3 regions of the Pseudoalteromonas sp. AWM4_233 genome follow, and region 1 is predicted to be linked to each of the others. Evidence: riboswitches for the same ligand, from Rfam matches in the RefSeq annotation. Region 1 holds a riboswitch; each other region holds the start of a gene.
What was found. A riboswitch is a leader RNA that binds a small molecule or an ion and turns the genes downstream of it on or off. The one in region 1 is predicted to bind cobalamin.
Positions count from the first base shown of each region.

Region 2: it holds a riboswitch for cobalamin, as region 1 does, so the genes downstream of both, ACXAC4_RS13850 (ABC transporter ATP-binding protein) here and ACXAC4_RS14910 (TonB-dependent receptor domain-containing protein) in region 1, are expected to answer to the same signal.
Region 3: it holds a riboswitch for cobalamin, as region 1 does, so the genes downstream of both, ACXAC4_RS26625 (TonB-dependent receptor) here and ACXAC4_RS14910 (TonB-dependent receptor domain-containing protein) in region 1, are expected to answer to the same signal.

Region 1 is NZ_JBSWSZ010000001.1:3,274,419-3,288,390, forward strand. Features, by position in the region: gene trmJ (tRNA (cytosine(32)/uridine(32)-2'-O)-methyltransferase TrmJ) at 1-12, opposite strand, end outside; gene suhB (inositol-1-monophosphatase) at 258-1,061, shown strand; gene ACXAC4_RS14880 (substrate-binding periplasmic protein) at 1,125-1,940, opposite strand; gene ACXAC4_RS14885 (EAL domain-containing protein) at 2,007-3,794, opposite strand; gene gmk (guanylate kinase) at 3,948-4,571, shown strand; gene rpoZ (DNA-directed RNA polymerase subunit omega) at 4,674-4,949, shown strand; gene spoT (bifunctional GTP diphosphokinase/guanosine-3',5'-bis pyrophosphate 3'-pyrophosphohydrolase) at 5,372-7,492, shown strand; gene ACXAC4_RS14905 (RidA family protein) at 7,500-7,892, shown strand; gene ACXAC4_RS14910 (TonB-dependent receptor domain-containing protein) at 7,962-9,815, opposite strand; cobalamin riboswitch at 9,853-10,049, opposite strand; gene ACXAC4_RS14915 (DUF3450 family protein) at 10,299-11,090, shown strand; gene ACXAC4_RS14920 (MotA/TolQ/ExbB proton channel family protein) at 11,087-12,376, shown strand; gene ACXAC4_RS14925 (MotA/TolQ/ExbB proton channel family protein) at 12,378-12,785, shown strand; gene ACXAC4_RS14930 (ExbD/TolR family protein) at 12,773-13,180, shown strand; gene ACXAC4_RS14935 (hypothetical protein) at 13,182-13,862, shown strand; gene ACXAC4_RS14940 (tetratricopeptide repeat protein) at 13,866-13,972, shown strand, end outside.
Region 2 is NZ_JBSWSZ010000001.1:3,064,972-3,078,943, forward strand. Features, by position in the region: gene cobU (bifunctional adenosylcobinamide kinase/adenosylcobinamide-phosphate guanylyltransferase) at 1-113, opposite strand, end outside; gene ACXAC4_RS13835 (adenosylcobinamide-GDP ribazoletransferase) at 133-906, opposite strand; gene cobT (nicotinate-nucleotide--dimethylbenzimidazole phosphoribosyltransferase) at 908-1,969, opposite strand; gene ACXAC4_RS13845 (FecCD family ABC transporter permease) at 1,973-2,962, opposite strand; gene ACXAC4_RS13850 (ABC transporter ATP-binding protein) at 2,959-3,774, opposite strand; cobalamin riboswitch at 3,861-3,982, opposite strand; gene ACXAC4_RS13855 (histidine phosphatase family protein) at 3,994-4,596, opposite strand; gene nqrM ((Na+)-NQR maturation NqrM) at 4,659-4,871, opposite strand; gene ACXAC4_RS13865 (FAD:protein FMN transferase) at 4,995-6,011, opposite strand; gene nqrF (NADH:ubiquinone reductase (Na(+)-transporting) subunit F) at 6,104-7,330, opposite strand; gene nqrE (NADH:ubiquinone reductase (Na(+)-transporting) subunit E) at 7,348-7,956, opposite strand; gene ACXAC4_RS13880 (NADH:ubiquinone reductase (Na(+)-transporting) subunit D) at 7,967-8,599, opposite strand; gene ACXAC4_RS13885 (Na(+)-translocating NADH-quinone reductase subunit C) at 8,599-9,345, opposite strand; gene ACXAC4_RS13890 (NADH:ubiquinone reductase (Na(+)-transporting) subunit B) at 9,338-10,537, opposite strand; gene ACXAC4_RS13895 (Na(+)-translocating NADH-quinone reductase subunit A) at 10,542-11,885, opposite strand; gene fabV (enoyl-ACP reductase FabV) at 12,278-13,468, opposite strand; gene ACXAC4_RS13905 (BolA family protein) at 13,596-13,910, opposite strand; gene ACXAC4_RS13910 (alpha-ketoglutarate-dependent dioxygenase AlkB family protein) at 13,960-13,972, opposite strand, start outside.
Region 3 is NZ_JBSWSZ010000127.1:59-3,465, reverse strand. Features, by position in the region: partial or broken gene ACXAC4_RS26635 (DUF3010 family protein) at 206-556, opposite strand; partial or broken gene ACXAC4_RS26630 (serine/threonine protein kinase) at 639-1,558, shown strand; cobalamin riboswitch at 1,685-1,949, shown strand; gene ACXAC4_RS26625 (TonB-dependent receptor) at 2,043-2,837, shown strand; gene ACXAC4_RS26620 (TonB-dependent receptor domain-containing protein) at 3,033-3,380, shown strand; partial or broken gene ACXAC4_RS26615 (hypothetical protein) at 3,353-3,407, shown strand, end outside.

The DNA.
Region 1 (13,972 bases):
TTCTAATGCCATTTCACTAAGCCTTTACGACGAAAATTGATAATTGGCTAAGTTTACCACAGCCTTTTTCTGCCACTCAAAAATCTTCGTTTATATTTTTTAATAGCAATTTCAACACGGTTAAAAAAACAACATTTTTATTTTGTTTTTTGGGTTTACTTTAAGGCAAAAATCGCTAGAATACGCCGTCCTGTGCTTACTGCATTGTCAGTAGGCAACGAATTTATACTGTTCTTTTACAACCCAAAGGTAATGCTATGCATCCAATGTTAAACATTGCGGTACGCGCTGCGCGTAATGCAGCTAAAGTGATCTTACGTGCAAGTGAAGATTTATCACGTGTTGAAGCCCAACAAAAAGGCAGCAACGATATTGTTACTAACGTAGATAAAGAAGCGGAAGCTATCATCCGTGAAACGATTTTAAAAGCGTATCCAGAGCACTCAATCGTGGGTGAAGAGCTAGGTGTTACCGAGGGTAAAGATGCTGACTACCAGTGGATCATCGATCCATTAGATGGCACAACAAACTTCATCAAAGGCATTCCTCATTATGCCATCTCAATCGCACTTAAAGTAAAAGGTCGTTTAGACCAAGCAGTTATCTATGATCCTGTACGTAGTGAGCTATTCACTGCTTCTCGTGGTCAAGGCGCACAGCTAAACAGCACGCGTCTTCGTGTTGCTAAAAACAACGAAATCGCAGGTACTGTGCTAGCGACTGGTTTCCCATTTAAGCAAAAGCACCACATTGATGCATATACTGATGCATTTAAAGCGCTATTTGTTCACACAGCTGATATTCGTCGTGCAGGCTCTGCAGCACTAGATATGGCTTATGTTGCAGCTGGTCGTATTGATGGTTTCTTCGAAATCGGTCTTAAGCCTTGGGACACAGCAGCTGGTGAGTTACTTATCAAAGAAGCTGGCGGCATGATCACTGATTTTGCAGGCGGTACTAACTACACGAAGAGCGGTAACATCGTGTGTGGTTCACCTAAGCTTTGCCAACAGATCGTAAAAGAAATTCGCCCGACATTAACTGAGTCATTACTAAAGTAATTACGAGTGTATTGGGTTTAAAAAAGGAGCCACCGGCTCCTTTTTTGTTTTGTCGAAAGTAATTTATTCGGCATTAAAATACGGGTTCTTCAACCTGATAGCCTTATCAGGCTGATACATAGATAACCGCGCTAGATCTTTTTCAAAATAACGCGAAAATAACGCATCAAATTCACCGCTATTTTTTAACTTATTCAATCCACGCTTTAGGTCATCTGCCAATTGTGGCTTTGCTTTATTTACGAAGAAATAAAATGCTGTGGGATATTCCAAATATACATTCGGCAATAACACAAATTTATCCGGGTTTTCTTCAAGCTCAGAGTTCACTTCAATGAAAGAACGAGGAAAGTAGTCCACTCTACCGGCAGCTAATAATTTAAACATAGCTTGATAATTAGAGAGTGGTTTTATCGGCAGGTTGTGAAAAGCCAATATTTTAGTATCAGGCCAGTCATGCCCCTGTACTGCGGTAAATGCTTTTAATTGTTCAATGCTTTTAAGTTCCGCGAACTGCGCAAGACGTTCTTTTTTCACCATGATCGCCCGCTTACCTATGTAGCCTTTAAATAAAGGCACAGGAATGGCTATTGCGATTTGCTCACGATCAGGGCTGGTCATACTCCAATGCAAGTCAACTTTTCCTGACGAGAGTGCCATCAAAGTACGCTGTTGATGAGGATGAACAGTGACATGCTCGTAGTCATAAGTGGCGTCTGCAGCTTTTAACGCTTTATCGAGCAACTCATAAAGGTAATGATCTCGCCCATAAAGCTTTCTTGGTTCTTTCGCGACTTTTATGGTTTCAGTTTCTTTTGCCTGAAGCTGAAAAGCAGCACAAACGCTTATAATAATGAAAAAATTGATGAGTCTCTGCATATAGTGGGCTCCCACTCATTTTATTCTAAGCTACCCAAAATAGAGCCATGACTCAAGTATTTCTGATTAAGAAACAATCGCCACTGTTGGTCGACGCTTATTTGCCACAAATAAATAGCTGTTGCGATAACGTTTGGCTTCCTTTTTTGCATCCGTTGCAAGCGCCGCGACCTGATGACTGTTATGACAGCTATCCACATGTGGTGACACCAGACCAATAGATAGTGTGAGCAAAGGCACAAATTGCTGCTGTCCTTCTCGGTTTGTCGCCCAATAACCCCCAGCTTTGACATGCTCAGCGGTAAAATAGCTTTTAGACTTCAACTCGAACTCATTAATAATGTCTCGGCAAAGTGGTTCGGCATCATCGCCATCAAACACCACCATGAAATCATCACCACCAATATGTCCAACAAACCCAGAAAAGCCTGCACAACATTCACTTATCACATCAGCTAGGAGCTTTATCACTCCATCGCCACTGGCATAACCATACAAGTCATTAAACTGCTTGAAGTGATTTAAATCGATATATGCCAAGGTGAAGTCTTGTTTATTTAACAGTCGCTGTTCTATGGCTTCGTTAATTGCGACATTACCAGGCAACATAGTGAGCGGGTTTGCATGCTGGGCATTACGAATTTTTTCTTCGGTAATGTGTTTTAAAATCGCTCTAAGTGGTACCAAACCTAAATACTTCCCACCTTGCGTTACCACAATGTGACGACGAATATCAAAGTCTTGCTCCGTAATTAACTGACTCACTTCATCTAGTTGAGTTTGCTCATCAACAATTAAGGGCTGTTTGTCCATGAGAGAAGCCAAAGGCTTTTTAGCATATAAAGCATGACCATAAGGTGCTGCAAAAACTTCTGTTAATTGATCACGGTGAAGTAAGCCCAAAGGCATTTGCTGCTCATCAACGACAGCGAGACTCATCAACTGCTTATCTTTTTCAAACACACGATGTACGTCTTGACACAATACATCATTTAATACCGCTGGGGTGACATGCGTTAATTCGCCAATTGCTTTAACTAAACCTCGATGCATCACATTTCCTTGTGCTTGGCTCGACTCTTTTAGGGTATTTGGATAGGCATTCAATGGAACATGTGCGGGTCGTGCTATTAAAAAACCTTGCGCATTGGTAATGCCCAACTGCGTGATTAAAGCTAATTCTTCAGCGCGTTCAATACCCTCAGCTATGACAGCTGTACGCGTTGCTTTGGCAAGTTCAATAATTGACTTTAAAAACTCACGTTTAACCAAACTTTGATCGCAATGATCAATAAAGTAGCGATCGATCTTTACAAAATCAGGTTGTAACTCTGACCACTGTTTTAACCCTGAATAACCCGCCCCTAAATCATCAATGGCAATATTAAAGCCTAATTTACGGTAATGGCCGATGGTTTTAAGCAACAAAAAGCCGTCATCTACTTTATCTTGCTCTGTCACTTCAATCACAACTTGATTGGCCTGTAAGCCATATTGCTGAATAAGCTGCAGAGTTTCACCTCTAGGGTGGTTTGGGTCTAGCAAGGTATTCGGACTAACATTTAGAAATAGTTTGCCCGACAAGTCTAATTCAGCAAAGCGCTCAATCGCTTTTTCACGGCATAACAGTTCTAATTCAGAGAGCTTATTAAAACGCTGTGCTGCTGCAAATAAGGCATTTGGTGATTCTAGCTCAGATCCTTTAGGGCCACGACTCAATGCTTCAAAGCCCAAAATAGTTTGTCGCGCAACATCGCAAATTGGTTGAAATAAGGACTCAACCAAGCGTTCGTCTAAAATTGTTTGTAAACTCTGCGCGTCAATTTTAAACGCCTCTATGCGACCATTCTCCACTGCAGATCACCAAAACAGAAACAGTATCTGACTAGTTTACAACCACTGTATGACAATTTTATTGCGCTCGAAATCTGTTCTAGCCAATTAAACTTACAGAGTTTAAAATATGCTTTTAGAAACCAAATCACGTTTCAAGCCACAGATTTAATTATGACATCACAAACTCGCGGTAATTTATTTATTCTTTCAGCGCCTTCTGGTGCTGGTAAATCAAGCCTGATCAAAGCACTGTTAGAAAAACATGCTGATATTAAAGTGTCAGTTTCTCACACTACTCGCGGCCCTCGCCCAGGTGAAAACAATGGTGAACACTACCACTTTGTCAGTGTAGATGAATTCAAAGCCTTGATTGATCAGGGCGACTTTTTTGAATGGGCGCAAGTTTTCGAAAATTACTATGGCACTTCAAAAGCGGCGATAGAGTCTCAACTTGAGCAAGGCATTGATGTGTTTTTAGATATTGATTGGCAAGGTGCGCGCCAAGTTCGTGAATTAATGCCATCAGTAAAAACGGTCTTTATTTTACCGCCGTCGCAAGCTGAGCTTGAAAATCGCTTAAATAACCGCGGACAAGATTCTCAAGAAGTGATTGCAGGCCGCATGGCGGAAGCAAAATCAGAAAGTTCGCACTATGATGAGTTCGATTATGTATTAGTAAATGATGATTTTGATACAGCTCTAATGCAACTTGAACATATTGTCATGGCTGCTCGCCTTGAACTAGATGCACAAAAACACCGTCATCAAAGTTTAATTGCTGAGTTATTGGCTTAATCTCACTCATTTAAACAAGATAAATTTTTAACCACCTATTGGAGAATTGGTTTGCATCAAGTAAACTTACCAATTCGACATGAATAACTTTGGAGTGCTTCGATGGCTCGCGTAACTGTAGAAGATGCAGTAGATAAAATTGGTAACCGTTTTGACTTAATCCTAGTAGCGGCGCGTCGCGCTCGTCAGATCTCTGTAGGTGGTAAAGATCCTATGGTTGATGCTGAAAACGATAAGCCAACTGTAATCGCTCTACGTGAGATCGAACAAGGACTTGTGAACAACTCGTCTCTTGATATGATCGATCGTGAAGAGCAACAAAACCAAGAAGCTGCAGAGCTTGCTGCGGTTGCTGCAATTGTTGGCGGTAACAGCTAAAACCTCCTGCACTTCATACTCAAAGCCAGCTTTAACGCTGGCTTTGTTGTTTCTAGTGGTCAATAACAAAATATTAGCCTGAACTTTGGTTAAGAGATTTACTAAAGCTTTAATATTGAATTGATAAATACCTTTAATCTACAGACGGAGACTTTTAAGGCTAACGCCGCTCACGCGTCCTGCTATCGCCAAGGTACCTACATCCATGTAGGCAAGGCGAATTTGCGCGTCAATAGCGGGCCTATTGCAAGTGAATTCAACGCTGTTAGCGTTGAAAGTAGCCTCTGGAGATAGATTTATTACCCATAGTTCAGGTTAATTACCTTCCGTAGGCATAAAAGTCACAGCTAGCCATTGGTTTCTCTGATAATTCATCGTATATTCATAGCATCATATTACTTCACTGGAACATTGGAGTGTGAATGTATCTTTTTGAAGGCCTGAAGCAAAAGATCTCAGAATACCTTTCCCCCGCTGACGTAGAACTGGTTCAAAAAGCCTACGTGGTGGCGCGTGAAGCCCATGAAGGGCAAACTCGCTCTAGTGGCGAGCCGTATATCACTCACCCAGTTGAAGTGACTCAAATTCTCGCCAGCATGCGTTTAGACCATGAAACCCTCATGGCGGCACTCATGCATGACGTGATTGAAGACACCGACTTCAGCAAGCAAGATCTTGCAGAGATTTTTGGTAATACAGTCGCGGAGCTTGTTGAGGGTGTAAGTAAGTTAGATAAACTCAGCTTTAAAGATAAAAAAGAATTCCAAGCTGAAAACTATCGCAAAATGATCATGGCGATGACGCAAGATATCCGCGTTATTTTGATTAAGCTTGCCGACAGAACCCACAACATGCGTACACTTGGCGCACTTCGCCCTGATAAGCGTCGTCGTATTGCCCGTGAAACGCTAGAAATCTTTGCGCCTATTGCAAATCGTCTTGGTATTCATGACATTAAAAATGAATTAGAAGACCTAGGTTTTCAAGCGCTTTACCCAATGCGTCATCGCGCTCTAAAATCAGAAGTCGCAAAAGCTCGCGGTAACCGTAAAGAAGTGATCAGCAATATTCAAAACGAAATCAAATCTCGTCTTGAAGAAGCTGGTATTGAAGCGAATGTCAGCGGCCGTGAAAAGCACCTATACAGCATTTACAAAAAAATGCTCAATAAAGAATTGATGTTCAACGAAGTCATGGACATTTATGCTTTCCGTATTGCTGTTGATAACCTAGATACTTGTTATCGTGTACTCGGTGTGGCTCATAACTTATATAAGCCAATCGAAACACGTTTCAAAGATTATATTGCCGTACCAAAAACCAATGGTTACCAGTCACTACATACTTCACTTGTTGGCCCACATGGTATTCCAGTCGAGATCCAAATTCGTACCCACGATATGGATCAAATGGCTGACAAAGGGGTTGCTGCGCATTGGATGTATAAAAAGGCCGGTGACAGTGCTGGCCATACGGCACAGCAACGCGCTCGTCAGTGGATGCAGAGCCTACTTGAATTACAACAAAGTGCTGGTTCATCGTTTGAGTTCGTTGAAAACGTTAAGACTGAGCTATTCCCAGAAGAAATCTATGTCTTCACGCCAGATGGCCGCATTGTAGAGCTCCCTATGGGTGCAACTGCCGTCGACTTCGCTTATGCGGTACACACTGATGTCGGTAACACTTGTGTAGGTGCACGAGTAAATCGTAAACCTTATCCGCTCAGTAAAGCACTCGATACCGGTCAAACCGTAGAAGTGATTACCAGCTCTGGTGCTCACCCTAACGCCACTTGGTTAAACTTCATTGTTACAGGTAAAGCGCGCTTAGGTGTTCGCAACTATCTAAAGAGCCAACGCGAAGAAGAAGCGCTCGAACTAGGCCGTCGTTTACTCGATTCTGCCCTTGGCGAATATCAATTAAGTGATATTTCACAAGAACAAATTGACCGTGTACTAGCAGAGCACAAACTTTCAACCATGCTCGAACTACTGGTTGAGATTGGCTGTGGCAACATCATGAGTGTACTGATTGCTAAGCGCTTATTGCAAAATGATGATCTTGACGAAGATGATGGCAGTATTGAACACTTAGCTAAAAAGGCAAAAGCAGCGATCATTGGTACTGAAGGCATGCTAGTTAACTACATGAAATGCTGTCGTCCAGTGCCAGGTGATGCCATCACCGCTTATGTGAGCCAAGGTAAGGGCTTAAATGTTCACCGCCAAGAGTGTAAAAACATTAAAGGTTGGGAAAGCGAACGTTCGAAGTATTTCGTCGTAAAATGGGATGACAACCCAGAGAAAGAATATATTGCAGGTCTTAGAGTTGAAATCATCAACCACCAAGGTACGCTTGCAAAATTAACCAGCGTAGTGGCAAGTACCAACGCAAATATCGTCGAAATTGCCACTGACGAAAAAGAAAGTAACTTATATATTATTGATTTAGGTATCACGGTTAAAGACCGTGTTCACGTCGCGGATGTGATGCGCAAGATCAGGGTGATGCCTGACGTTCAACGTGTATACCGTAAAAAGTAGGATTATTATGAACAAAGCAATTATTTCAACAGACAATGCACCTGCAGCTATCGGCACATACAGCCAAGCGGTTAAAGTAGGTACTGCTGTTTATCTATCTGGCCAGATCCCATTAGTGCCTGAAACGATGGAAGTGATCTCAGAAGACTTTGCAGAACAAACGCAACAGGTGTTTAAAAACCTAACTGCAGTGTGTGAAGCCGCAGGAGGTCGCTTACAAGATATGGTTAAGGTAAATATCTTCCTGACTGATTTAAGCAACTTCGCAACAGTAAATGAGATCATGAGCCAACACTTCTCAACGCCATACCCTGCACGTGCAGCTATCGGTGTAAGAGAATTACCTAAAGGTGTACAAATCGAGATTGACGGCATCATGGAGCTGCCTTCAACAAACTAATTGATAAAAGTTTTAATCAAAAAAGCCAGTCATTGACTGGCTTTTTTATTTTCTAAGTACCGTTAGAGGTTAAAACTGAACAGTTGCGCCTACGTATAACTGACGCCCTAAAGGTACATAACCTAGTAATTCTCCACTTTTCGCAAAACCTGAGCCCGCCGTGAAGTAAGACTTGTCAGTTAAGTTCTCAACTCGAGCATTGAGCTCCAATGCATCAAATAACGCATAGTTAGCTGCTAAATTAAATACAGTATAAGATGGTAAAGTTGTGTTGTAGAAAGAAATTGATGGTCTATCCGAACGATATTGCATACTCGCATTAACGTTTAACTTTTCCCATGACTTTGAAATTGTGTAGTTAAATGACTTACTTGGACGACGAGGAAGATCTGTGCCTTTCGTATCGTCTTTAGCATCTAAGAAGGTTAAGTTTACGTTGTGATCGAAACCATATGTCGAAGTAGTTAAGCTCAGCTCAGCACCTTTCATGGTTGCACTGTCAACATTGTAAGGAATATATTTGCCAGTATCAGCATCATATTGATTAGAAATTAGGTTATCAATTTGATTGCTAAAAATTGCAAATTCATAACGAACAGAGTCAGTTGTGACACTCAGACCTAGCTCATTGTTGGTTGCTTCTTCTGGTTTAATATTTAGGTTTGGTAGATACCAAGGGCTGTCTTTCACAAAAGCATTAGTTAAAGAAGGCGCTCTAAATGCTGTACCGTGGTTGAAATGCACGCTCACATACTTGTTCGCTTTGATACCAAAAGCACTGCTATAGGTGTTTGCTCGACCATGAAAATCGTAGTCATCAGAACGCGTAACTAAGCTTGCTAAAAACTTGCCATCATCATAAAAACCACCGACAAAAACAGCTTGGTTATCACGAGACGTTTCAGAGAAAGAAGCACTAGAGCCGCTTAAATCTTCATCTAAAAGATTCGCACCAGCTGTTAATTGCACCTCATCGTTAAGAGCATATAAAGTGCGATACTCTAATTCTGTTCGTTCTGTACTGTAAACATCCTCAGTAGCGGTGCCCGTTTGTGTATTTTCTTCTTGCGAAAGACTGAGTGCAGCAGTGTGGGTAAATTCTGCTGTTTTCTTTTCCCAGCCTAACTTACTCGTAAAGTTTTCGAAGTTATACGCATCGTTGCCCCAAGCATTATCATAATCTGCTTGACCGCTGCTGAACTGACCAATGACGTTAAATACACCAAACTGATCAGCATCGTAGTTTAAATTAACGCCTAAGTTGCGGTTTAGGTAGCCATCCTGATCATGATCTTTTCCGATTGCAGCTTCTGGATCTTTGGCAATTACGTCATAACCATCAGTGCGCTCAAAACCGAAGTTAACGCTCACATCTAAGTTATCACGACTAAATTTAGTCGTACCTTGTAGATTAAAATAGTTATGCGCCCCCGTTGTCACGTTTACTTGATGCTGTTGAGCCTCACGCGTAATAATGTTGATCACACCAGCAATGGCATCAGAGCCATAAATTGCAGCGCGAGCGCCTTTAACTACTTCAATACGCTCAATACTATTTACAGGAATGTTAGTAAAAGACACATCGCCAGAGTTCGCATCGCTAATACGCACACCATCAACTAATACAAGTGTATGTTTGGTGGCTGCACCACGAACAAAAACACTCACTTTTTGCCCGTAGCCACCATTACGAACAATATCGACACCTGACAATGTATTTAATAGAGACGGAAGATCTCTGACATTTGATTGCTCAATTTGAGCTCTATCAATAACACTCACTGCGGCAAGTGCGCTATCAATAGATTGAGAGAATTTATTCGCGGTAACCGTGATACGTTCGATAGGTTGAGCCTGCTCAGCAGACACAGAAAAAGACAGTGCAGCAGCAACGGCAGCACCAAGCAAAGATTTTTTAAGCATAATAATTCCAAACTTGCGCCCACCGCACAAGTAACAACAAGTAAATTAGCTCAAGGCCGGTCTCCGGACTTTGTATTAATCATGAAAGATTAAAACATCACCGTTGCGGGGGCAGTGTTGGACTACATACTTTCCCGTGTATATTCACCAACTTCCCGATTATCTCGATTTCATTCAATTAGGTATCTTGGTGTTTCTCACCATAAATCGAGCACCTTGAAAAGAGGCGCTATTGTGCACAAATAATGAAAAAAAGGCAATGGACGTCTAGAAATCTAAAATAACCTTTATATCCTAAAAGCTTAAAAATAAGCAACGCACCAAAAACGTAAGTCTAAGCTTAACATTATGAAAATTAATAATAAGTTCATTAAAAATCTTTGTTCGGTGAACATGCAAAAAACTAATGACGCTAACTGTTGATTATTTAAACTATTTCTGTAATGGTAATTTTAACTAAGAAGAGTACAGGGAAAACAATAATTGAAAAATATAGTCCTCTTAATGACAGCGCTGTCCAGCAATGCATTTGCCAACCAAACCGATTATGAGTTAATGCAACAATGGCTAGACTTAGAGAGCCAAAAAGGCAAACTAGAACTAAGCTGGCAAACAAATCAGCAATCATTACAAAATCAAATTAAGTTGCTAAAAGAAGAAAAAGCAGCGTTACGTGCATTAATCAATAAAGCCAAAGACGCGCGAAGCGAAGTGGACGAAAAGCGATTTGAACTCACTCAGCAACAGCAACAGCTTGAAGAAAATCAGCGACTAGTTGAAGCCGAGCTAAAAAGCCTAATGCAATTTATTAATAGAGTCTCTCCTCTATTGCCCCCTCCTATTCAGGCTCAATGGGAAGATGCTTTAACGACCATTAATAGCACACCTTACTCTAACAGCGAGCAACTAGAAAAACTGCTAAGTATGTTTAAATCAGCGACTGAGTTTAATCAAAGAGTTGCGTTGAATAATACCAATATGACCATTCCTACAGCAGGCGGGGAGACACAAATGCTCGTAAGTCAGATCTATTTGGGTTTGTCACAGGCTTGGTATGTTAGCCAAGATGGTAAACACTTTGGGATAGGACGGGTAGAGCAACATGGTTGGCAGTGGCACCACACGGAGCAAGCTCAGCAGTTATTGGGCCTCTCTTCACGAGAAGACCTATTGCAATCTCTTGCACAAATAAAATCTATACTCAATAAACCTACAACTGCAGCCTTTGTGAATGCCCCTCTTGCAATAGCTCCCATTGAAAAGGACTTACTATGATCACTCGGCTCACAATATTACTTTTCTTGTTGATCACAGGCTTTTCTTCTACAGCAGCCCCTAATTCTGTCAGCCAAGAGCTCGTCAACAGGATCACAGGCTCTCAAAAGTCACTGCAGGCGCTTGAATCTAAGATTAACGAAGAAACTCTGAAATATCAGGCCCAACTAAATAAAGAACTTGCTGTCGTCAAAGCATTACGAGAACAAGCCACAACTATTCAACGAACTGCCGATGAGCAGTTGATGAGTATTGAGCAACTCTCAGACAGGATCAATAAATGGCGAGAACAAGATAATTACCAAAAACTGTTATTACAAACTTATTTAGAACAACAAAATATTGCTTTTGAGCATACTGGAACGAGCAATGTCACAGCCAATCCTGAGATATTTCGGCATCTGAGAAACGAATTAATCGACGATCTTGCACCTAGCTGGCAACAAACTGATGTGATCAGCACAAACGGTGAGGTCAAACCTTTCAATGTCCTCAATATTGGCCCCATCCAGCTGGCATATAATTCCCAATTACAATCTGGTGGGTTGCTTGAAAATCCAGTTAATCAAACTCTACCTAACCTTGTTAAAGGGGTAAGCCAAAATGCTCAAGCTATGCAATTGCAACAACTCAATCAAACAGGCATAGGAAGTGTGACTTTTGACCCGACACTTGGTAATGCCACAAAATTGCAAAATAACCAGCAAGGGATAATTTCTCACATTAAAAAAGGCGGTGTGTGGGCATTACCTATTTTATTCTTTGGCTTATTGGCACTTATCGCAGCTCTACTTAAAAGCATTCAACTCATACGTTTACCTCGCATTAGTAACGATTTCATTGAACAACTCAAAGCCCAAAAAACTTCATTGGAAGCTCAAATTCCATTTGATGGTGCAGAGAAAAAGCTGGTTCAAATCGCGCTTGATACACCAATCTCAGAGCAAAGAGACGATCAAATCGTGTCTTACTTAATGCGGCACCAACAGAAGGTGGAAAACTATTTAGGCGTTGTTGCTACAACAGCTGCTATTGCCCCGCTTTTAGGTTTACTTGGTACTGTATCTGGCATGATAAATACCTTTATGATGATGAATACCTTTGGTACAGGAGATGCGGCAACCGTCTCGGGAGGAATATCGGAAGCTTTAGTTACAACAGAGCTGGGGCTGATTGTTGCTATTCCATCACTCATTATAAGTGCGCTGTTAAATCGTAAGGCTAAAAGCTATAACGCCAAGCTTGAAGCCAATGCAATTCAGATTAGTAAATTTGCGATGCACTAACATGACAGATATCAGCATCTTCCTAAAACTACTCAACAACACCATAGTTTGGACATTGATTGGGGTTGCATTTTTTAGTTACGGTAAGCTTTTATCGTTACTGGCTTTCGCAACTTGCAACACACAATGGGCTGCGCGTTGTAATTACTGGTTAAGCGCTCTAAAGACATTGCTTGCATCCTTACCTTTACTGGGACTCTTGGGCACAATCAGTGGATTGCTAAGCACATTTAATTTCATGTCTGTCAACAACGGACTAGATATGCAAGAGATGATCAGTGGCGGGATTGCCACTGCGATGTTCACAACACAGCTAGGTTTAGTATTTGTTGTACCTGGTCTTTTGCTCCATACCGCTTTGAGAAGCAAAGTTTCTAACTGGCAGGTAAATACGGCATGCGCTCACTAATAAAACAAAAAATTTCCGAATCTAAAAGCCAAGAGATCGACTTAGCACCGCTACTTGATGTGGTCTTTATACTACTTATCTTCTTTATTGTGACCACTGTATTTGTAAAAGAAACAGGGGTAGAGGTTGATAAACCCAACGCCGTATCCAGTCAGCAGTTACAAAAGTCAGTATTTTTAATTGCGATAACGGATACCGGTCAAGTCATGTATGCAGGCACTAATATTGGCGTTGCCGGTGTAAGGGCAACATTGATGCAAGCAAGCCGCTCGCAAACTCGTCCACTGATCATTCAAGCAGACAAAAGCGTTCCCACTGAGTTATTGGTAAAAGTCATTGATCAAGCTAAGCTCGCCGGTTTGAGCAATATTAGCCTAGCAACACAGGCGCAATAATATGGCCCCTCTAACTCATAATTCATTGAAGTATGGAACGCTCACTTTAGCTCCCTGGCTGTTAAGTGCAATGACTGTTGCAGGTCTAGTTTTCAGCTTACATTTACTAAAACAGCAACCTGTGGCACCAAAAGCGGACCTCATTACCAGAAAAATAGACGTGGCTTTACCAACCCCTCCACCGCCGCCGCCACCGCCAGTGAAAACTACTTCGAGCAGTAGTGAGCCGTCTCAAACCGCGCTTAACCTAGCCAGCTTAGGTGACGGACCTAGTATTAATTATGCTGATAAACCGACGATGACACTACCAAAAGTCGAGTCGCTTGAGTTACCCAACTTCGCGATGGATGCAAAGGTGATTCAAGAACGATTAGCCCTTGATGTGCCTTTACTGGCTGTCGAAAAACTTGATCGCGTGCCTCAAGTCGTGCGACAAAAATACTTCCCGCCCCCTAAATCTGTTAGACAAAAGGGAGTGAAACGAATAAAGACACAAGTTGAATTGATCATTGATCAATCAGGCAAACCCTATATCAAACGCATTGTTGATCCTGTTTACCCCGAAATGGAAGAAGTGATCCGCGCCTGGGTTAGCCATGCAATCTTCAGCAAGCCAAAGAAAGATGGCAGAGCTGTACAAGCAATTTACTTTTACTCTATTAACTTCAATTACGGCAGATAATCTATGAAGAATCTAAAACAAATAATTATTGCTGCGCTACTGTCTCAAAGCCTGTGTAGCACTGTCGCATTTGCCAGCTCATCATCCTCTCAATTTAAGATAGAGGTTGC
Region 2 (13,972 bases), 210 kb from region 1:
ACAAGTTTGCTCACTTTGCCTGAAGCATATAAATCCAACGCCGTTTGCTCGGCGAAACTACTTTTGCCAGAGCGCGCGCCACCTAAAATGAGATGAATATTATTTTGAGTCATAGCTAATCACTTGCCTTCATTACACCCAGAGCGCCACTAAAGTTAAATAAATCATGATTTCACAATATTGTTGCGCAGCGCCTAAACAATCTCCCGTATACCCACCTAGCTGTTGCTTAAACCAGCTTATACACAGCTGGCGAGTTAAAAATAAAACAGCCACTAAAATAATCACATTCATTAAAGACAACTGTGTAAAAAGCCAAAGCACAAATAGCACGCACAGTGAGGTTAATGCGAGGAAATCTTTTGCATGAGAAGAGAGCGACATGGCGACCGGCTTTACTTTTGATTGGGCATCTTCTTGCACATAATCAAGCTTGCCAATGATACTTGTTGCCATTGCACGACTTAAAGTATGACCTAATACCAGTGCACACAATACTTGTGTAAAGCTATCGCTAAGCAGGCTCATCAGCTGAAACTTTAATAACAGTAATAAAATAAGTGCACTGGCACCATACGTACCTAGACGGCTGTCTTTCATAATCGACAGCTTTTGCGACACAGTCCAACCGCCACCAAAACCGTCCCAGACATCGGCAAAACCGTCTTCATGAAATGCGCCAGTAATTAAAATACCTAGAGCAAGAGTGAAGATCACAGCAACGCTTGAAGGAAAAATCAAAAACGCAACACCATATACAGCAGCCAAAGCAACACCCAACAACAAACCCACTAAGGCAAAATAGCCACTGGCTTCACTGAGTGCATTGTCTTCAATCTCTTGTTTAAAATGTACAGGCACGCGAGTTAAAAAGCTCACAGCCAATAAAAAGTGTTGCTTATTCATGTTAAACAACTTTCGTGACATTTGCGTCATCAAAACTATTCATGTCGTTATAAAACGCCAGAGCACTTTGTAGCAAGGGTAAGCTCAGTGCCGCCCCCGTCCCTTCACCCAATCTAAGACCAAGATCTAAAAGAGGCTTAGCATTAATTGAATTTAACATTTGCAGGTGTGCTTGCTCAGAAGAGCAATGGGCAAATACCATATAGCTCTGACTATTTGGCTCAATACGAATAGCCAGTAATGCCGCGGCCGTTGCAATAAAGCCATCAATAACAATAACCTGCTGTAACTCAGCAACAGCCAACATGGCACCGACCATTTGACAGATCTCAAACCCACCCAAACAACGTAAGATTGCATGCGGGTCGTTAAGTTTATCTCGGTGTAAGTTAAGCGCGGTATTAATCAGCTCAACTTTTTTATCTACCACTTCGTTTGAAACACCCGTGCCAAGCCCAACCGTGTATTCAGCAGAGAGCCCACTCAACGCACTAAAAATAGCCGATGCTGCACTGGTATTGCCAATGCCCATCTCACCAAATGCAAAAGTATTACAGCCTTGTTGATATTGTTTATGAACTAGCTTCTTAGCAAACTCAAAACCTTGCGCTTCTTGAGCTTGGGTTAGCGCTTCACATTCATCAAATGAACGCGTAACTGAACCCAAACGTTGTGACGTAACACCTAAGGCCTGGTCGGGTTCACTTAGAATACCGCAATCGACTATCTCGAGTTGCCAGCCTAATTGTTTGCTGAAAACATTAATTGCAGCGCCTCCTGACGCGAAATTCGCTACCATTTGGGCTGTTACTTCACTAGGCGCGATAGATACACCTTTTGCAGCGATACCATGGTCGCCTGCAAACACTGTTAGAGTGGGTTTTCTGATTTGTGGTCGAAATGCTGAAAGCTGCTCAGGTTCTATACCCTGAGAGAAAATAGTCACCAGCTGTTTAGCCAATGTTTCTAGCTCACCTAACGCACCCAAAGGCTTGGTTTTCAGGTTTATTTTTTTTTCGATAAGTTCGCGAGAACGCGTATCAAGTGCTTTAACTGAGAACATACGCTAAGGCCTTTTTTGTTTGAGAGTCAGTAAAGTTAAAAAGAACACACTGCCTATTGCAGCAGTGATAACACCAATGGGAAGCTCTTGATTATCAAGAATAGTACGGGCAAATAGATCTACCCAGATCATCATCAAACCACCACTTAAAGCAGTACACAGCAGGCCAATTGAAGTTGCCTGTGAAATGAAAAAACGTACCAAATGCGGGATCATCAACCCGACAAAGCCAATGCCACCGCACATGGCAACCAATACCGCAGTCAGCAATGAGCTCAATAGCAACATGCCTAAACGCAACTTAGCCACCTGAATACCTAAAGTTGCAGCGCTTTCGTCACCCAGTAATAGTGCGTTTAAACCGCGCCTAAACAACAGCATACAAGCCATACATAGCAATACAATTGAACAGGGCAACCACAACCATTGCCAATCTGCACGACTAAAGCTACCTAAGTTCCAAAACATAATGGCACTCACTGCTTGTGGGTCACTCCAATACAACAGCAAGCTGGTAAATGCGCTAAATAAGAAAGATAAGGCAACACCGGCGAGTAACATCGCTTCTACCTGTCTCGACCTTTGTCCATAGGCAATCAGCAACAATAGGGTCATTGCCAGCACACTACCTAAAAACGCCGCCCCTGACATCGCCCAACCAGCTGTGATACCTGTAAATGTTATAAGTAACACGACGCCAAATGATGCGCCTGATGAAATACCAAAAAGGTAGGGATCTGCCAAAGGGTTACGGGTCACTGTTTGCAAAATAATGCCTGCCAATGCCAAACCACTGCCAGCAACAAATGCCAAAACCACTCTGGGAATACGAAGTTCCATAACAATTTTTTGCTCAAAGACGTTGGCATCATAAGCAAATAGCGTTTGCCAAACAGCACTCGCATTAATATCAATCGCGCCATGCTTAATGGCAACTAAAGCACTAACAAAGCAGCTTATCAGCAAAATTAACAGCGAAATAAGCGGCTTCATAGTTGATATCCAAAGTGGTAGCGGATATGAGGAATATGGGTTTTGTCTCTATACGGGCAAGGTACTTGCGAGACCTCAGCACAGACATCAAATACATCACTGAGTAATTGCGCATCTAGCACATCGCTTGGCGCTCCACTTTTATATAGCTCGCCATGTTGTAGCACCAGCAAGCTATCACTCATAGCTGCCGCAAGATTTAAATCATGGAAAGAAGCGATCACTGTGATCCCCATTGCTTTGGCGAGCTCCATAATTTGTATTTGATATTTTACATCCAAGTGACTGGTTGGCTCATCCATGATCAATAGTTTAGGTTTTTGTGCCATGGCTTTCGCGATCAGCGCCCTTTGCTTTTCACCACCTGAAAGGTGAGCAAATGCTTCGTTGATTTTGTGTGCCAGACCAACCTGTTCAATAGACTTTGCAATTAGTTCATGGTCGGTTTTATTTAATGAAGAAAATAAACTTTTATGAGGTGTTACACCCATTGCAACTACATCATAAAGCGATAGATTAAAATGCTCAGGCATTTCTTGTAGAACCACTGCAACTTGCTGGGCATATTCGTTATGCGAGAAACTTGAAATCGTTTTGTTAAAAAGGGTTATTTGTCCGTTTGAAGGGCTAAAAAAACGGTAAAGGCAACGAAGCAGCGATGACTTACCAGCCCCATTAGGACCTAATAAACCAATAAACTGTCCCTCTGTAACATTGAAAGAGATGTTTTGTAATATTTGATGGTTATCTAGCACCAAATCTAAGCTTGAAACTTGCAGAGCAAATTCAGAGTGCTGACAAGCTAATTGCATTCGTACCCTTACTAACTGTTGGGCAGACACAAACGCACAGTCCTAACCGAATTTCGGTTAAAATTGTGTGCTCTTGAGTACGCCCGCTCAAGAGGATTTTTCTGACCTTGGTATCTGACTTCGTGCATTTAAATGCACTTCACAGTTGCGGGGACAGTTAAGCAGTTTCAGCTTATTCCCAAGATTAATCAGAAAAACCGTATTATGAAGTCTAGATGGCTAAAACACAACTTTAGGCCACGGCTTATGTGCTTCATCAAAGTAAACTTCTATCTTTACCAATGTAGCATAGCCAACTTCTAAACTATTGATAGAGGAAAGAGAATCTAAAGGTAAGTTAAGGACTTCAGCTAAAATTTGTTTGATCACACCAGCATGAGTCACTACTAGGTTATGTGTTGTATGTCGGGTTGATAGTTCTGCCTCCCACCATTGTCTGACACGAGACCTAAACGCGTAAAGGGACTCTCCATTTGGCGGCGTATGCTGCCAAGGCGACTGCCAAAATTCACCTATACTTGGATCCTGTGTGTTCTCCCAAAGCCATTCATAAGTTCGACCATCCCAATCTCCAAAATCCATTTCTTGAAGTTGCTTTGCTATCGCCAGTGGTAAGCTTGATTGCCTAGATTGGTTTTTCGCAAAGCTCAGACAACGCAGCATAGGGGAAGAAATACAGGTATCAAATTGAACTGTTTTTGGTAAAGCAGACTCCATCGCTGCTAACCCTAACGCAGACACGGCAACGTCAGTTTTAGAACCAGTGAGAATACCTGTAGTAACAGGTTTACCGTGCCTTAGGAAATACCATGTCTTCGTCATTTTAGCCTCAGATCAAAAATGCGAGCCTTAGCTCGCATTTAATTCTAGGAAACTTGCTTAACTTAAAGAATCTGATTCTCTTTCCAAGCTTGCTCTTTCGCCATACGCTTTTTGCGTCGGTCACATGGATCATCGCAATCACATGACTTTTCAATACCAACCGCGCCTAAACCGCCACAGCTGCTTGCCATAGATTTCTTTTGCACGATTACACCGACAGCCATAGCCGCAACAATTAAAATAAGTAACCCAAAAGTTAGGAAAAATAGTGACATGCACAAGCCCCTTAAAAACAGTTTAACGGCTCAGTGTATCTGAACCAAATGACGGCATTTAAACAGCCGCCATTATAACGCGCTTAGTGTACTATTTCGACTAATTAATCAAAATAGCCTTATTTACAAATAAGGCGCAAAAGCCGGGCTTGAATAGGTCACTAGCCCTTCATTACTTTTACTAATTAAATATACAGCTAAATTGTGCTCTTCTGCGTAAGCTTTTGCTCGCTCTGTGCCCATGACAGTAAGTGCTGTTGCCAAGCCATCAGCAGTCATTGCTGATGGGTGTAAGACGGTCACAGATACCAAATCATGCTTAACTGGTTTGCCTGTGCCTGGATCAATCAAGTGCGTATAGGTCTCGCCATCCATTTCGTAGAAAATACGGTAATCACCTGAAGTCGCCATGCCGTTATTGCCTGGTTCAATAACTTTATGCACTTGCCTCTGCCCTGCTGGCGCATCTGGCTGTTCAATCGCAATACGCCAAGGTTGTGACTGAGCTTTAGTGCCCGCAATTCTAAGCTCACCACCAATTTCAACCATGTAATTTATCATCCCTTTAGATTCTAAAAGCTCAGCAACTTTATCAATACCAAAACCTTTCGCTGTCGCTGAAAAAGATAACTCTAAACCGTCAATGGTTTTCGCTAACCCTTCGTCTGTTAAAACCAACTTATCAACACCAATGCGAGCCTTCATTTCATCCAGTTGAGACTGTGAAGGTGTTTTTGTTGGGCGTTTATCTGGGCCAAACCCCCATAAATCTATGAGAGGTCCCATGGTGACATCTAGTGTTGTTGTTGAAACGCCTAAACGAACAGACTCTTTCACAACTGACTTAAAGTCATCACTGATAGGCATAAAAGTATTTGCTGCCAACGTATTGAACTGATTAATCTCTGAGTTTTTCACCCAAGGTGACATAGACTGATTCACCGCAATTAAAGTGTTATCAACTTCTGTTTTTAATTTCTCAGCAGTTAAATTTTCATTAATTGGAAAAGCTTTGACCGTGTAAGTGGTCCCCATTGTTTTACCCTGAATAACAATAGGTTCAATCTCTTGTTTGTCGTCAAAACACCCTGTCAAAACAACCGTGGTCAGTAATACAAAAATGCCTACTAGTTTCTTCATACTTTTCTCTATCCCAAAAAAAACCCCAAGCTTATTGCTTGGGGTTTAAGTCTATCTTATTTCAGTGAAGTGTTCACTGAGATAACGCTGATTTAGCCACCGAAGTCATCTAGTAAGATGTTTTCGTCTTCAACGCCTAAATCTTTAAGCATGTTGATTACAGCCGCGTTCATCATTGGAGGACCACACATGTAGAACTCACAATCTTCTGGCGCTTCATGGTCTTTCAGGTAGTTTTCTAAAAGAACGTTATGGATGAAGCCCGTGTAACCTTCCCAGTTGTCCTCTGGTTGAGGATCTGAAAGAGCTACATGCCATTCAAAGTTTTCGTTATCAGCCGCTAGGCCATCGAAATCTTCTACGTAGAACATCTCACGCTTAGAACGTGCACCGTACCAGAAAGACATCTTACGGTCTGAGTTAAGACGCTTAAGCTGATCGAAGATGTGTGAACGCATTGGCGCCATGCCAGCACCACCACCTACGAATACCATTTCTGCATCAGTTTCTTTCGCGAAGAATTCACCGAATGGACCAGAAATAGTCACTTTATCACCTTCTTTAAGTGACCAGATGAACGATGACATCTTACCACATGGTAGGCTTAGGTTGTTTGGCGGCGGAGTCGCGATACGAACGTTAAGCATGATGATGCCATACTCTTCTGGGTAGTTAGCCATTGAGTATGCACGGATCGTTTCGTCGTCAACTTTAGACTCAAGATTGAAGAAGCCAAAACGCTCCCAATCTGCACGATATTCTTCAGGAATATCGAAGTCAGCGTATTTAACGTGGTGAGCTGGCGCTTCGATTTGGATATAACCACCTGCACGGAAAGGTACAACCTCACCATCAGGGATACCAAGCTTAAGCTCTTTGATGAATGTCGCTTTGTTATCGTTAGAGATAACTGTACATTCCCACTTCTTAACACCGAAGATTTCTTCTTCAACTTCGATTTCCATGTCAGTTTTAACAGCAACCTGACACGCTAGACGACAACCTTCACGCGCTTCACCTTTTGAAATATGGTCAAGCTCAGTTGGCAGGATATCACCACCACCCGCTTTAACGTGAACGGTACACTGGCCACAAGAACCTCCACCGCCACAAGCAGATGAAATGAAGATACCAGCGTCTGCTAGTGCACCTAGTAGTTTACCACCTGGTGCTGAAGTAACTGCCTTTTCAGGGTCACCGTTAATGCTGATTGTGATGTCACCGCTTGGTACAAGCTTCGACTTCGCTGCAATGATGATCAATACAAGCATTACAACGATAGCGATGAACATCCCTACGCCTAAATATACCTCAAGCATGATTTTTCCTCGCTAAATTAAAGTGAAATACCAGAGAATGACATGAAGCCAAGACCCATTAGACCTACTGTGATGAAGGTAATACCTAAACCACGAAGACCATCTGGTACGTCTGAATACTTCATCTTCTCACGGATACCAGCAAGTAATACGATTGCTAGTGCCCAACCTACACCTGAGCCTAAACCAAATACCACAGACTCACCGAAGTTCAGGTTACGCTCAACCATGAATGCTACTGCACCGAAAATCGCACAGTTTACAGTGATTAGTGGTAAGAAGATGCCTAGTGCGTTGTATAGCGCAGGGAAGAACTTGTCTAGTGTCATCTCAAGGATCTGTACAAGTGCTGCGATTACACCGATGAAAGTTAGGAACTTAAGGAAGCTTAAGTCAGCTTCAGGGAAGCCTAACCACTCTAGTGCACCTGGCGCTAAGATTGCAGAGTAAACTAATTGGTTTACTGGAACAGCAACACCAAGAACGAAGATTACTGCAACACCTAGACCCATTGATGTAGTTACTTTCTTAGATACAGCAAGGAAAGTACACATACCTAGGAAGAAAGATAACGCTAAGTTTTCAATGAAAACCGCTTTAACGAATAAATTAATATATTGTTCCATCTCTCTCTCCTTATGCCTTCGCTTCTACTTGGTCTTTCTTATAAGTACGAAGTACCCAGATGAAGAAACCAATGATGAAGAACGAGCTTGGCGGTAGGATTAATAGACCCATAGGCTGGTACCAACCACCTTCAGAAATAAGTGGTAAAATCTCGATACCAAATAATGTACCTGAACCACCTAGCTCACGAATGAACGCAACAGTTAGAAGCACTACTGAGTAACCTAAACCGTTACCGATACCATCAAGGAATGACATCAGTGGTGGTGTCTTCATTGCGTATGCTTCTGCGCGACCCATTACGATACAGTTAGTAATGATTAGACCAACGAATACCGAAAGCTCTTTCGCTGTTGCATATACAAACGCTTGAAGCGTTTGGTCTACCACGATTACCAATGAAGCGATGATAGTCATCTGAACGATGATACGAACGCTTGATGGGATGTGGTTACGGATCATAGAGATAAATAAGCTTGAGAAAGCACATACTAATGTCAGAGCGATTGACATGATAAGTGCATTCTTAAGGCTTGATGTCACTGCTAGTGCAGAACAAATACCAAGTACTTGAAGCGCAATTGGGTTGTTCGCAAAAACAGGGCCAAACAAGACTTCTTTCATTTCTTTTGCATTTGCCATTAGTTCAATGCTCCTTTACGTACGTTCGCAAGGAATGGACCGAACGCTTTGTCGCCTGTCCAGAAGTCAACTGTGTTATCAACACCTACAGATGTTAATGTCGCACCAGAAAGACCATCTACTTTGTGTTCGTTGTTACCAGCAGTACCTTTTACGATATCAAGTGGTAGCTTTTTACCTTCGAACATAGATGTCCAACGTGGGTTTTGGATTTCACCACCAAGACCCGGTGTTTCATTGTGCTTGTAGAAGTTAATTGCTTTAACAGTCTTAGTATCAGCATCTAGTGCTAGGAAACCGTACATAATACCCCAAAGGCCGTAACCTTGGATTGGTAGAATGATAGTGTCTACTTTACCGTTAGCATTTTTAGCAAAGTAAACTGGAGATTCAGTCGTCATACGCTGAACACCGGCTTTATCTTGCGCTTTTTCAAGCTTCACACTGCGCTTTGCATCGAACTTAGTTGATTCGAAGTCGAAAGAGTTTGGATCTGTATCAACAAACTCACCCGTCTTCATATCAACAACGCGTGCTTCGATGTTTTCATTGAATGTTTTGAAAACATCTGCTGAACTTTCAATACCTGCTGCAGCAAGAATGTTGCGTTGCACGTCTTGAGTTTTGTTTGCTTGTTGTAGTGGACGTAATTGAACAGATGCCATAGAAACAACAACTGCACATACTAAACATAGGCCAACAACAACGCCTAGCGTTTTGCCAATAGTTTCATTGTTACTAGACACGTGCCAATCTCCTCTTAACGTTAGACTGTACAACGAAGTGGTCGAATAATGGTGCAAATAGGTTAGCGAATAGAATTGCTAACATCATACCTTCTGGGTATGCAGGGTTAACTACACGTACCAGAACAACCATTACACCGATAAGTGCACCGTATGCGAATTTACCTTTATTTGTGAAAGACGCAGAAACTGGGTCAGTCGCCATAAAGAACATACCGAATGCAAAACCACCTAGTACTAAGTGCCAGTGCCAAGGCATAGCAAATGCAGGGTTAGTTTCAGAACCAATCATGTTAAGAAGTAGAGACATCACTACCATACCTAGGAATACACCTAGCACGATACGCCATGACGCAATACGAACATAGATTAGGAACAAACCACCAATCATTAGTGCTAGCGTTGAAACTTCACCCATAGAACCTTGTACGAAGCCATAGAAAGCATCCCACCAAAGTGCCATGTTGTTGTAATCAAGAGCACCTTGCGCCGCTAGGCCTAGGTTTGTTGCACCTGTGAATGAATCAACTGCAGTCCAAACCGTATCACCCGAGATATCAGCTGGGTATGCGAAGAATAAGAACGCACGGCCTGCTAATGCTGGGTTAAGGAAGTTACGACCTGTACCACCGAAAACTTCTTTTGCAACTACAACACCAAAAGTAATACCTAACGCGGCTTGCCATAATGGAATTGTAGAAGGAAGGATCAGTGAAAATAATACAGATGTTACAAAGAAACCTTCGTTAACTTCATGCTTACGGATAGAAGCAAATAAGACTTCCCAGAAACCACCAACGATAAATACCGTCGCATAAACTGGTAGGAAGAAACATGCACCATAGAAGAACTTAGCACCAATACCTGATTGTGCAGTAAGCTCACCACCTAATGCTTGGAAAATAGCAGCCTGCCAAGTGTTGGCAATTTCAAAACCGTTACCAATTGCTAGAGCAGCTTGGTGACCGATGTTAAACATACCAAAGAACATTGCAGGGAATGTCGCCATCCACACTAAAATCATGATACGTTTTAGGTCGATGTTGTCACGAACGTGCGTGCCACCTTTGTTTACATAACCTGGAGTGTAGAAAACGGTTGCGACTGCTTCATACAGGGCATACCACTTTTCATGCTTACCGCCAGGTTCAAAATGCGGCTCGATATCTTCTAGAAATTTCTTTAAGGCCATGGGATTAACCTTCCTTCTCGATAGTAGTCAGGCAATCACGTAAGATTGCGCCGTACTCATACTTACCTGGACATACGAAAGTACACAGTGCTAAATCTTCTTCATCAAGCTCTAATGCACCTAACGCAATCGCACTATCTAAATCACGTGCAATTAAGTCACGAAGTAGTGGTGTAGGTAGAATGTCGAGTGGCATAACACGCTCATAGTTACCGATTGGTACCATTGCACGCTTAGAACCACCTGTAGACGTTGTCATATTGAACAAACGGCTCGGCGCTAAGTGTGAGATAAATGTACGTGTTACAGAGAATTTGTTGCTACCTGGTGCAATCCAACCAAATAGTTCTTTCTCGCGACCTTCAAGTAATACTGATACTTGAGTATGGTAGCGACCTAGGAAAGCGTGAGGGCCGGTTGCTGTTTTACCAGCTAACACAGAGCCAGAAATGACTCGGTTATCACCGTCTTCAAGCTCGCCTGCAACTAAATCAGTTAGAGAAGCGCCAACTTGTGTTTTAACTAAGCGAGGATTCTTAACGCGAGGACCCGCTAAAGCAACTACACGGTCAGAGTAGATTTCACCAGTAAGGAATAACTTACCGAATGCAATCACATCTTGGTAACCTAAATGCCATACCTGCTTGTTTTCAGATACTGGATCTAGGTGATGGATGTGAGTACCTACTAAACCTGCAGGGTGTTTACCACCGAACTCATGAACTTCAACTTGAGAAAGTGAAGAACTTGGTACTGTGCTACCTGCTTGCTTACATACGAACACTTTACCATCAGTTAAGCGCGATACTACAGCTAGACCCGCTTCAAACGCTTCAACGTTTTCAGCAATGATCACAGCTGGATCTGCAGCTAATGGGTTTGTGTCGATTGCAGTCACAAAGATTGAACTTGCAGTTGCATCTAGTGCTGCCACTCGGCTGAATGGACGAGCACGTAGCGCTGGCCATTGACCAGATTCAACAAGCACTTCTTTTACTTTTTCACGGTCTAGGTTGCTTAAATCAGCAGCCGCCACCTTTTCAAAAGTAACCTGCTCGTTGCCTTGTACTTCAATCACGATAGATTGAAGAACACGCTTAGCACCACGGTTAATTTCTTTAACTACACCAGAAGCTGGTGCAGTGAACTTGACGCCTGGGTTCTTTTTGTCTTCAAAAAGAACTTGGCCTTTTTTGACTTGGTCATCCACGCGAACATGCATGGTTGGACGCATACCGATATATTCTTCACCTAGCACGGCAACTCGTTTGACAGCTACGCCATCATGAATTACTTGCTGAGGTGCGCCCTCTATTGGTAAGTCCAGACCTTTTTTTATGTTGATCATACGCACTTGCATTACATTAACGGAAAGAAATTGAAAAATCTTTTTTTGCCCCAAGATCTAGAAAGTGACCATTCTGTATTCGGCAAAGCCAAGCGACAAAACAATCCATAACTAAAACCTTGTGGACGAGTCCTCACATATTTCTGTGATTTTAACATTAATAACCCCCACTATGCGAGTGGAATTATGAAATTAATCCAGATTTACAAGGTCTTTTCGAGGAGAAAATAGAATGAATTTAGTTCAATTTAGACCAAAGTCCAGTTGCTGAAATACGCAATGAATCATTTTTACTAAACAGAAGAAAACTTCAGGTGTTAGCAGAAAAAATAAATATAAATAAACAAAAAAGGCCGGCAAAGCCGACCTAGTTATAAAAGTGATACTAGTGATTAAACTAAGTTGTTAATTTCAACCACTGTGTCTACGTCTTGCTCGTAGTCAACACCATCTACGCCGAAACCAAATAGTTTCAAGAATTCATTGTGGTAGCCAACATAGTCTGTTAACTCATCAATGCTGTCTGTATCAACCGTATCCCAAATGTGCTGAATACGTGCCTGTACGTCGTCTTCTAGCTCTTTGTAATTTTGGAATAAGTGACCGCCATAGTCAAAACGTGGGGTTGCGCCATATAGATTTTCGTTGAATAGACCGTGGATCTGCTCAATTGTACCTTCGTAAGTACCATCTGCTTTAGTCACTTTAAATAAAGCTGAGATATATAGCGGCATGATTGGAATAGCAGAACTTGCTTGTGTCACAACAGCGTTAAGAGAAGAAACATACGCTTCACCTTTTAGATCAGCTGTCGCTTCACGGATTGCTAAAGTTGCGCGATCTAAGTCTTCTTTTGCTTTGCCGATTGTAGCGTGACCGTAGATTGGCCAAGTTAGCTCTTTACCAATATAGGTGTAAGCACTTGTTTTAAAACCTTCAGCTAATACGTCTGCGTCTTTTAATGCATTGATCCAAAGTTCCCAATCTTCACCGCCCATCACTTTAACTGTGTTAGCGATTTCATCTTCATTCGCAGCTTCTACGCTTACAGAATCGATAATACGCTTAGATGTATTTAAGTTCTTCGTTGTGATGTCTTGACCGATAGGTTTAAGTACCGATGAATGCGTTTCACCTGTTTTAGGATCAGTACGACGCGGAGACGCTAGGCTGTAAATTACTAAATCTACTTTACCCATTTCTGCTTTAATCGTTTCAACTGTTTTAGCTTTAAGCTCATCAGAGAACGCATCGCCATTGATATTTTTAGACCAAAGACCCGCTGCTTCCGCTGCATTTTGGAAAGCTGCCGTGTTATACCAACCTGCTGAAGCTGGCTTTTTCTCAGTACCTTCTTTTTCAAAGAAAATACCCAGAGTTTTAGCACCAGAGCCAAACGCTGCTGTAATACGAGAAGCTAGGCCGTAACCCGTTGATGCACCAATTACAAGTACGTTTTTAGGACCGTTTTCTAATTGCCCTTGTGCTTTTACATAATCGATTTGCTCTTGAACGTGAGCGGCACAACCAGCTGGGTGTGCATTGGTACAAATAAAACCACGAATTTTCGGCTTAATGACCATGATGATTCCTATCTTTATTTAAATTTACGGAGCGTAGTTTAAAGGCTGATCTTAAAAATACAGGTCTGATCAGCTATAAAATTAGGCTTAACTCGATGATAAAAGTCTCGCTTAACCCTAATTTTGACTATTTATCGAATTTCGAACCACCCAAACATTTTGGTGACTCAGGAATTTGTCCATGCTGCTCTGAATACTCTTCAGGCGTATAGGCATGAATAGACAGTGCATGAATGTGTTCTGCTAATTCAACTTTTAGAATGTCGTTAATTTGGCGATGACGCGGTAATAATCGTTTACCCGCAAACTCTTCACTGACCACAATCACTTTAAAATGAGACTCTTCGCCACGGCTGTGCATGTGGCTTTCATTTATGACATTTAAATGCTTGCAAGCGATTGCCGCAGCGATTTTTTCTTCGATCTGAGATTGCATTGACATGAATATAAACTCTGCATTTTTCAATTGTGGCTACTATACCGAGATAGGATTATTTAACAATA
Region 3 (3,407 bases), on a different contig from region 1:
CTCTTACACAGCACCTAGCCGGGTAGTTGCAAAAAGAAAAGTTAGTAAGTAATTTAAATGCAATTCTGACGTTGAGTGATGACTATATAGAAAACGTGGATTTAAGAAAGATGTCGGACTCTTTATATGAAACACATAAATAAACCTGTCTTCAGTGAGATAAATATCCGGCCTGATATCGCCGGATATTTATTGAGTCTATTCTTTATAGCTCTTCTGGGCGGTATGTTTTCATCATGATGTAAACATAAGCATTAATAAATGCAGTTTCTTGATATTTCTTAAGCCCAGTTTCTTCAAAGTCGATTGGTAAAGGGTTACGCTTCAATTGTTCTTTGATTTCAGTTGCAGATAAAATTTTAACATCCACATCTTTTATTAATTGAATGGCAGCTTCGATTTTAAAACCTGTCGCACTACCTGCAAACTTACCCTTTGGTGCACGTTGCTTTATAGCAACAGAGTCAATTTGGTAATCTTCTAATAATTTTGCAAAATCAAATTGGAATTTGCGCATATCTTCAGTGTCTTGGCCAACTTGACCAAGGGTTATCTTTTTAAAGTTATTCATTGCAGTTACGTATTGCTAAGGTTAATACAAGCATCCCGACGCTTCGGCACCTTCGGAAAGTCAGGGCATTTTTCTTCAAAGCGGCCTGCTAGCGCTCAACAGTTATGAAAACCGCGTCTATCAGTTTTTGGCTGAAGACGGTCAGCGCTATGTAGCAAAATTCTATCGCCCAGGTCGATGGACCAGACGCTCAAATTCTTGAAGAACACGCGTTTGCTGCAGAGCTAATCGATAACGAAATCCCATTGGCTGCACCTTTAGCTTTAAACGGTAAAACGCTCCATCACCATACGGTGGCGGAGACTGACTATCGATTTACGCTATTCCCTTCGGTAGGCGGTAGACAATTTGAAAACGACAACCTTGATCAGCTCCGAATGGATGGGGCGTTTTATTAGGCCGCATTCACCGCGTTAGCGCTCAGCTAAAGGGTTTGCAGAATCGCCCCTCAATTGACATTGAAAGTTACCCTGATGAGCCCAAACAGGTTCTGTTGCAAAGCACACTGCTACCCGAGCATTTGAAGACGGCCTTTTTTGCCATACTCAATCCAGTTATTGAGGCCACCCAACAAGCGTATAAGCCAACATCGAATATTCGTTTACACGGTGACTGCCACCCAGGCAATATACTATGGCGCGACGGTCCAACCTTCGTTGACTTAGATGACTGCCGTATGGGACCCGCTATTCAAGACTTATGGATGATGTTAAGTGGCGACCGCCAACAGCAGCTTTTGCAGCTAGATACCCTAGTAGAGGCCTACGAAGAATTTCACGAATTCGATACGTGCCCAGCTACCTGCTTATCGAGCCGCTAAGAGCAATGCGCATGGTGCATTACATGGCGTGGCTTTCTCGTCGGTGGGAAGACCCTGCGTTTCCTCGTGCGTTCCCTTGGTTTGCTGAAGACAAATATTGGGAAGGCCAAATACTTGCCCTTAAAGAACAGCTATCTGCACTCCAAGAGCCCCCGCTAAAATTGGGGTACTCATTGCACTTCTGCCTCACTGCTCAAAAGCGCTTTTTCGATAACCCTAGTACAATAACCGTATGCGGGTTACGAAAAGCGTAAGGTATAAGAAACCGTATTCGCTATCACTTTTTAAGTTCTATATAATCGCGCTGTGTAGGTGCTTTTGTCGCGCTCCATAACTACTACTGTGACAATAGTTAAACGGGAAATCAGTGAAAAGCTGATGCTGCCCCCGCAACGGTAAACTCAACGCATTGTCGTTTTCTTTTCATTGCGCCACTGTCTTTTATACGTCAACGCGCTTCAGCGCAATCAGACGCCATTAGATGGGAAGGCAAAAGAGCCATTACCTTATCGGTATTGGCGAGTAAGCCCGGATACCGGCCTGTACTTCATGGTGTCGTTTGTTTGCTCACTATTCAAAAGAATAAGTAACAACGTGCACTTTCACTCATCATGTGCTCGGGTGGAGCGCATCAAAGATAATATAAAAACCATGCGTACACATTTTACTAAAGCAGCCCTTAGCGCTGCAGTTATTTCGTGCTTAAGCACATCTGCCTTCGCGCAAACTTCAAACCAAGATATTGAAACGCTAACCGTCACCGGCACCCGTTTACCTATTTCGCTAACTAAACTGCCTGGCTCAGTATCGGTGCTAACTGAAAGCGACATTAAAGCTTCGGGCGCACTTCAACTTACTGACCTCATTCGCGGCCTACCGGGCGTTAGCTTGTCTCAGTCAGGCAGTCTGCGTGGCTTAACAGAGCTGCGCGTGCGCGGCGGTGAAACCAACCATCTACTTGTTTTAATTGATGGTGTTGTTGCCAACGATGTAGGCCAAGGGAGTCTTGTTGACCTTGCTCATCTTACTAGCGCCAACGTAGTGCGCATTGAGCTACTTCGCGGCCCGCAAAGTGCGAGGTGGGGTAGCGGTGCAATTGGTGGTGTACTGAGCATTACCACTAAATCTGGCCAGTTTGCCGACAATGGTTCTCACGTAGATTTTTCAGCTGGCATTGGCTCTCAAGGTACCCTTCAGGGCAGCATGAATGCGCGCTCACAGAGCGATGACGTGGGAGTGTCTGCCTACGCGAGCTATATTAGGACTGACGGAGATAACGTATCTCGCGTTGGTAACGAAGACGATGGCTATGACAATATGACTGCTGGCATAAACCTCAATTATGCCGCCACCACCGAGCACACCTTCATCGCGAATTTACGTACTGTTCAATATGAAAATGACTATGACGGTACTGACTTTGTCATAACCTGGCCTTCCCGCTGATACAGATAACGTGACAGATGGCACACAAGTTAGTGCGAAATTAAGATGGGAATTTGCTGCCGAATAACACAGGCTACCGTTCGGCATTAAGTGCACACTATCGTAAAGATGAAAACGATAATACTGAATCGGGTACGGATACAGGCGGCACCACGGGTGAGCGTATTGAATTAGAACTGGACCGGCTTTTACACCATCGACAATTGGGATTTTGCAGGCGGCGTTGAATATCTACAGCGCCTTTTTGACCAGCGCGGCCCTATTGTATTTGGCGATCCTAACCAAAAACAACACGACAACACCTACAGCGTATTTGCAGAAACAAACAGTCAGTTTACCGAGTCGCTAACGGCAACATTAAGCGCAAGGTTCGACAACAATAGTGAGTTCGACAATGCCGTAAGTTATCGCGGCGGTTTCACATGGCAACTTAACGACTTCACTACGCCGTTTTCACAAGCTATGGTAGAGCCGTTAAAGCACCTACCTTTACTGAACGCTTTGGTTATTTCCCAGCGAGCTTCATCGGAAACCCTAACCTAGAGCCTGAAACCAGTGAAGAGTGGGAAG